2 regions of the Kitasatospora sp. NPDC058162 genome follow, and region 2 is predicted to be linked to the other one. Evidence: riboswitches for the same ligand, from Rfam matches in the RefSeq annotation. Region 2 holds a riboswitch; the other holds the start of a gene.
What was found. Region 2 has a riboswitch for magnesium ahead of ACFVXG_RS03665 (NRAMP family divalent metal transporter). Riboswitches for the same ligand answer to the same signal wherever they lie in the genome.
Positions count from the first base shown of each region.

Region 1: it holds a riboswitch for magnesium, as region 2 does, so the genes downstream of both, ACFVXG_RS35395 (NRAMP family divalent metal transporter) here and ACFVXG_RS03665 (NRAMP family divalent metal transporter) in region 2, are expected to answer to the same signal.

Region 1 is NZ_JBHVUS010000030.1:88,310-91,713, forward strand. Features, by position in the region: gene ACFVXG_RS35390 (MgtC/SapB family protein) at 1-272, opposite strand, end outside; gene ACFVXG_RS35395 (NRAMP family divalent metal transporter) at 391-2,055, opposite strand; M-box (ykoK) riboswitch at 2,434-2,610, opposite strand; gene ACFVXG_RS35400 (ABC transporter ATP-binding protein) at 2,779-3,404, shown strand, end outside.
Region 2 is NZ_JBHVUS010000002.1:37,070-40,473, reverse strand. Features, by position in the region: gene ACFVXG_RS03675 (LysR family transcriptional regulator) at 1-45, shown strand, start outside; gene ACFVXG_RS03670 (YhgE/Pip domain-containing protein) at 51-1,385, opposite strand; M-box (ykoK) riboswitch at 1,595-1,772, shown strand; gene ACFVXG_RS03665 (NRAMP family divalent metal transporter) at 2,091-3,404, shown strand, end outside.

The DNA.
Region 1 (3,404 bases), on a different contig from region 2:
AGGCCGCGCACGCCGGCGCCGTCGCGCAGGATCACGCCACCGCCGAGGAAGCCGATGCCGGAGACGACGTAGGAGGCGACCCGGGTGGGGCTGCCGGTGTCGCCGACCGCCTCGCTGTACAGGACGAACAGGGTGGCGCCGGCGGCGACCAGGGCGTTGGTGCGCAGGCCGGCCATCCGGGCCCGCCACTGGCGCTCGATGCCGATCAGTGCGCCGCAGGCGACGCCGGTGGCGAGCCGGACCAGGAACTCGACGGTGGTCAGGGTGTGCACGACGGCACCTCCTCCAGAGGATCCACGGGGAAAGCGGGCGGGGGGAGCGCGGGCAAAAGGAACGGACGGGTGGCGGGCCGCTGCCCGCCACCCGTCCGTACGGGTTCCGCTCGGCGGCTCAGTGGTTCAGCGCGGTCTGGACGACCTTGATGATGACCATGATCATCGCGATCAGCAGGTAGGCGCGCAGGGCGCCCATGCCGACCTTGCGGGCGGTGGACATGACCGGCCGGCCCAGGGTCTCCAGCGGGGGCATCCGCCAGTTCTCCCGGCCGGTGCGGTCGATCGGGTCCTCCTTGGTGCCGGTGCGGCCGGCGGTGAAGAAGTACCCGGCGACCAGGACCCCCGCCACGCCGCAGCCGGCCATGATCCAGAGGATCGCGCCCGAGCTGATGTCCGGCCAGACCACCGAGGCGGTGAGGATCAGCGAGAGCATCACCAGCACGCCGACCACCGTCGAGGTGAAGGCGTTGGTCCTGGGCCCGTTGGCCCAGGGGCCGAGCACGGCCTTGTCGTTGCAGAGCAGCAGCAGGAAGACGGTGGCGGAGGGCAGCAGCACCCCGGCCAGCACCTGGACGAACTGGGTGATCAGGCCCTGGGTGTAGCCGTTGGACAGCAGGGTGATCGTCGCGGCGACCGCGACCAGGCCGGCGTAGACGGCGTAGAAGCCCTTGGCGCCCTTGACCCCGCGGTGCAGCGAGTGCTTGATGCCGAAGACGTCGCCGATCGCGTAGGCGGTGGAGAGCGAGACGGCGAAGGCGCCGATGATCGAGGCGTCCAGCAGGGCGATGGCGAACAGCACGCCCGCCAGGTGCCCGGCCTTGTCCTCGATGCCCTTGGCCACGGCCGCGGTGTCGGAGAACTGGCCGAATCCGTCGGTGCCGGCGAAGGCCGCCGCCGTGAGGCCGATCAGCGCGGCCGCACCGATGATCACGATCGCGATGCCGATCCACAGGTCGACCTTCTCGTACTTCATGAAACGCGGGGTGATCCGCTTGTCGATGACGTACGACTGCTGGAAGAACAGCTGCCAGGGGGCGACGGTGGTGCCGACGATCGAGATGATGACCATCATGACGGCCGCGAGCTGGCCGGCGCCGCCGGGCATCTGCGGCGTCACGAAGTCGTGGGCCATCTGCGAGGTCTTGGGGTGGACCATGAAGTAGATCGGGACCAGCAGCAGCGAGCCGACGCACAGCGTGATGGCGACCCGCTCGAAGCGCTGGAAGGAGCCGGTGAAGGCCGAGGCGATGATGATCGCCGCCGCCAGCACCACGGAGAGGACCTTGGGCAGGCCCAGGTACCCGGCCGCCATGGTGACACCGATGAACTCGGTGACCAGGGTGAGGGCGTTGAGCAGGAACAGGTCGATGACGCTGAAGGCGCCCCAGAACTTGCCGAACCGCTCCAGGATCAGCCGGGCGTGGCCGACGCCGGTGACGGCGCCCAGGCGCAGCACCATCTCCTGGTTGACGTACAGCACGGGCACCAGCAGGAGCAGGGTCCACAGCAGCTGGGTGCCGTAGTTCTGGCCGGCCTGGCCGTAGGTGGAGAAGGCGCCCGCGTCGTTGTCGCCGACCATCACGATCAGGCCGGGGCCGACGATCGCGAGCAGGGTCTTGAGCCGGGCGGAGAGTCCGCTGCGGGGGGTGGTGTCGTCGAGCCGGATGGTGCCGAGCGCACCCTTGATGTCGCCGACGTGGGCGTCGTCCAGGACCGCGGACTTGGCGGCGGCGGGAGCGGCGGGGGCGGTGGGGACCGTGGGAACCTTCGGGTCCAGCATCACGTTGGTCATGGCGGTGGCCTCCCTCCCCCTACCTTGAGGGGGCGTCAGGGGGCACGCAGCGGCAATCCTCCCCACGGGCGCACGGCATCCACGCCGTACGGCGACGCTGAGCGGCGGCGGCCGTGCGGGCATGAGGATGCTGACGATGCGTCAGGCGGCGTGCGTCGAGGCATGGTTGAGCGCAGGACGAATCGCCGGGTGAACGCGCAGGGAAGGTTGTTACCGCGTGCCGGAGGTGTTCGAGAGCATGCGGAGGTAGGGGCTACTGTGGCCCGGACTATCGCAGTCCATGTCTCTCGCCTCCTCCCGGTCGGGGGCGCACCGTCTGTGCGCCGCATCACGACACGGCAAGGAGCACACCGGCCATCGAGGACCGGTACACCCCAACTCGTCAGAGCTTTGGCACTCCACGGCGTGTCCAGCCGGATCGGCCGGAAGCCACTTGGGGTCAACCCTTAACTCGGGAAGACCTGTCCTGAACCTGGGCGTCTCTCGACGTCGTCGGGTCAGTGGCCTGTGTCCGTGAAGACGCCTCACCGAACGAGGTGCCTTTTCAAACCTCCCAAAGCATAGACCCGGCGCGCCGGGCCCGTGTCACCTTTTCGGCTGACCTTCGACAGCTTTGTAGAACCTTGACCAAAACCGTGACGACTTGTGCATCCTTCCCCGGCATATATAGTTCACCGACATATGCAGCTGAACAGCTCACGAGGGGGAAGCATGTCCCACATCGATCCGAGCCGACCCGCGCCCGTCCTGCAGCTGGCCGGGGTCTCCCGGGTGCACGGCCGCGGCGCCGCCGAGGTGCACGCCCTGCGCGAGGTCGACCTGACCGTCCACGCCGGCGAGTTCGTCGCCGTGATGGGGCCCTCCGGCTCCGGCAAGTCGACCCTGCTCACCCTGGCCGGCGGACTGGACCTGCCCAGCGGCGGCGAGGTGCTGGTCGAGGGCGTGACCCTCGGCGGCCTCAGCCGGGGCAAGCTCGCCGACCTGCGGCGGCGCTCCGTCGGCTACGTCTTCCAGGACTACAACCTGATCCCCGCGCTCACCGCCGCCGAGAACATCGCCCTGCCGCGCGAACTCGACGGCGTCTCCGGCCGCACCGCCCGCCGGGAGGCCCTCGCCGCCCTGGAGGAGCTGGGCATCGGCGAGCTGGCCGACCGCTTCCCCGACGACATGTCCGGCGGCCAGCAGCAGCGCGTCGCCATCGCCCGCGCCCTGATCGGCGAGCGCCGCCTCGTCCTCGCCGACGAGCCCACGGGGGCGCTCGACTCCGCCACCGGCGACGCCGTGCTCGCCGTGCTGCGCGCCCGCTGCGACGCCGGGGCGGCCGCCATGATGGTCAC
Region 2 (3,404 bases):
CGGACGGACGTCGCCGGGGTGCTGGGCAGCCTGCCGCAGGCGTGACCCGGCTACTCCGACGGCTGGGGCGTCCAGCGGTGCAGCCCCTTGCGGTCGTAGTAGCGGGTCATCCCGAAGCCGAAGGCCAGCGCCAGCGCCACCCCGATGGCGATCATGATCCAGCCGCGGGCCAGCCCGGCGTCCCCGCGGGCGTCGAAGAACAGGATCGCCCGGATGCCGTCGCTCAGCTGCCGCATCGGCTCGAAGACGGCGAGGAAGCGGTAGAAGCCGGGCACCGCCTGGAGCGGGACGGTCGCCCCGGAGGACGGCAGGGCGAGCGCGATGAACACGAACATGGACACCAGCTGCCCGATCCCGCCGAACGCGGCGTTGATGGCCTGCACCCCGAGGCCGACGGCGAGGCTGGCGCAGTAGGCGAACACCCACAGCAGCGCCTGGTGCGGGGCGTCCATGCCGAGGATGCCGGCCGTGCAGAGCAGCACCAGCGAGGTGGTGACCAGCATGAGCCCGGCGGTCATCAGCATCTTGAGCAGCAGGGTCTGGGTGCGGCTGATCGGGACGGTCGGGCGGCGGGTGTGCCAGGGGCCGATCTCGCTGTCGCTGTAGCCGAGGGCGCCGTCGACGCCGTTGTGGATGATGTTGCCGCCGATGAAGCCGGTCAGCACGGCGAGCAGGGTGAAGTAGAAGGCGCTCAGGCCGAGGCCGCTGTGGCTGCCGATCGGGTGGCCGACCTGGGTGGTGACGGCGAACGGGTCGGCGAGCAGCAGCCGGGCGGTGGCACCGGTGTCCGGCCCCTGAGCACCCGAACCGCCCGAACCGCCCGGGGCCGGCACGGCGGCCAGCAGCTGCTGCCCGGCCGCGACCGAGGCCTGGTGGGCGGCGTTCTGGGCGATCTGGGAGGCGATCGAGGAGCCGAGGCTGCCCAGGCCGGGGTTGGTGAGGACGGTGAGGGTGGGCCGCTTGACGGCCCCGCCGGTGGCGAGCGCGGAGACGGTGGCGGTGAAGTCGGCGGGGACGAGCAGCACGCCGTAGACCTTGCCGGCGGCGAGCAGGTCGCGGGCGCCCGCGTCGTCGGTCTGCCGCCAGCGGACGGTGTCGTCGGGCGTGCCGGCCACCACGGCGCGGGTCAGCTGAGTGCCGAGGTTCACCGGCTGGCCGGGCGGCGGCGGGGCCTGGTCGGCGTTCACCAGGGCGATCGGCAGCCGGTGCAGGTGGCCGGTCGGGTTGACGATGCCGCCCAGGTAGAGCAGGGAGAGCAGCACGGCCACCAGGGCGCACAGCACGCCGGGGAAGAGCCAGAGCTTGGGGCGCCGGGCGAGCGCCAAGGCCCTCGCCTGCCGGGGAGCCCCCTGGGGGCCTGCGGTCTGGGAGCCGGCGGTAGCCATGCCACCCCTCTGCTGCGTGTGCGGGTACGGATCCGGCGGGAAGTCGTTCCGTCGTCACGCGGTGCTCAAACCCGCGTCACCCGGACGGGGGCCACGCCCGACGCCACACCCGCCGTCACATCTGACATCACACCCCCGCCAAAGGTAAAGGTTCTACCAAGTGCGCAAGTATCGCGCTCCGGCCGGTCTATGCTTCTTGAGGTTTGAAGAAGGCACCTCGTTCGGTGAGGCTTCTTCACGGACACAGGCCACTGATCCGACGACGTCGAGAGACGCCCAGGGTTAGGACAGATCTTCCCGACCTAAGGGTTGATCCGAAGTGGCTTCCGGCCCAAGCGGGTTGGACACGCCGTGGAGTGCCAAAGCTCTGACGAGTTGGGGTGAGCCGGCGTCTCTGTAGCGCGTCGGCGAACTCCTTGCCGTGTCGATGACACGCACCACGGGGTGCGTCGACCGGGAGGAGGCGAGAGACATGGATTGCAGTAGTCCGGGCCACAGTTGCCCCCACCCCCGCTTGTCCTCGTACACCTCCGGCACGCGGTAACAATCTCCCCTGCGCGTCCCTCCGGCGACGCATCACCTCACGCTCGCGGCTTCGCCGTGCCCGCACCGCCGCGCGCTGATGCGCCATGCCCTCACGCAGGGGGAATTGCTGCTGCGCGCCCCCATCACCCCGCCTGCCCAGGGGTCCACGGGAGGAACGTCATGACCACCAACGCCACACTCAACTCCAAGGTACCGCCGCAGCGTTCGGCCGTCCTGGACGACGCCCACGTCGGCGACATCAAGGGTGCGCTCGGCACCATCAAGCTCGATGACGACGCACCGCGCACCGGTCTGTCGGCGAGACTCAAGACCCTGCTCGCGATCGTCGGCCCCGGCCTGATCGTGATGGTCGGCGACAACGACGCGGGCGCCTTCTCCACCTACGGCCAGGCCGGGCAGAACTACGGCACCCAGCTGCTGTGGACCCTGCTGATGCTGGTGCCCGTGCTGTACGTCAACCAGGAGATGGTGCTGCGCCTGGGCGCCGTCACCGGCGTCGGACACGCCCGGCTGATCCTGGAGCGCTTCGGCAAGTTCTGGGGCGCCTTCAGCGTCATCGACCTGTTCCTGCTGAACGCGCTCACGCTGGTCACCGAGTTCATCGGCGTGACACTCGCGGCCGGGTACCTGGGCCTGCCCAAGGTCGCCTCGGTGGTGCTGGCGGCGGCGATCATCATCGCCTCGGCCTTCACCGGCTCCTTCCAGCGCTTCGAGCGGGTCGCCGTCACGCTGTGCATAGGCTCGCTGCTGCTGGTGCCGATCTACTTCATGGTCCACCCCAAGACCTCGCAGATGGCCCACGACTTCGTGGTGCCGCAGATGCCGGGCGGCGCGGGTGAACTGGCCGCGGTCATGCTGGTCATCATCTCGATCGTCGGCACCACCGTCGCCCCCTGGCAGCTGTTCTTCCAGCAGTCGTACGTCATCGACAAGCGCATCACCCCGCGCTTCATGAAGTACGAGAAGGCCGACCTCTGGATCGGCATCGCGATCGTCATCATCGGCGCCGCCGCCATGATGGGCTTCACCGCCGCCGCCTTCGCCGGCACCGACGGCTTCGGCCAGTTCTCCGACGCGGGCGCCGTCGCCCAGGGCATCGAGGACAAGGCCGGCCACCTGGCGGGCGTGCTGTTCGCCATCGCCCTGCTGGACGCCTCGATCATCGGCGCCTTCGCCGTCTCGCTCTCCACCGCCTACGCGATCGGCGACGTCTTCGGCATCAAGCACTCCCTGCACCGCGGGGTCAAGGGCGCCAAGGGCTTCTACGGCATCTACGCGGGCCTGGTGATCGCGGCGGCCGCCATCACCCTGCTGTCCACCGGGTACATGCAGGGCCTGATGACCCAGTTCGTCCAGGTGCTGGCCGGGGTGCTGCTGCCCTCCGCCACCGTCTTCCTGCTGCTGCTCTGCAACGACAAGGCCGTGCTCGGCCCCTGGGTGAACGGTCCCAAGACCAACGCCTTCACCGCCGCC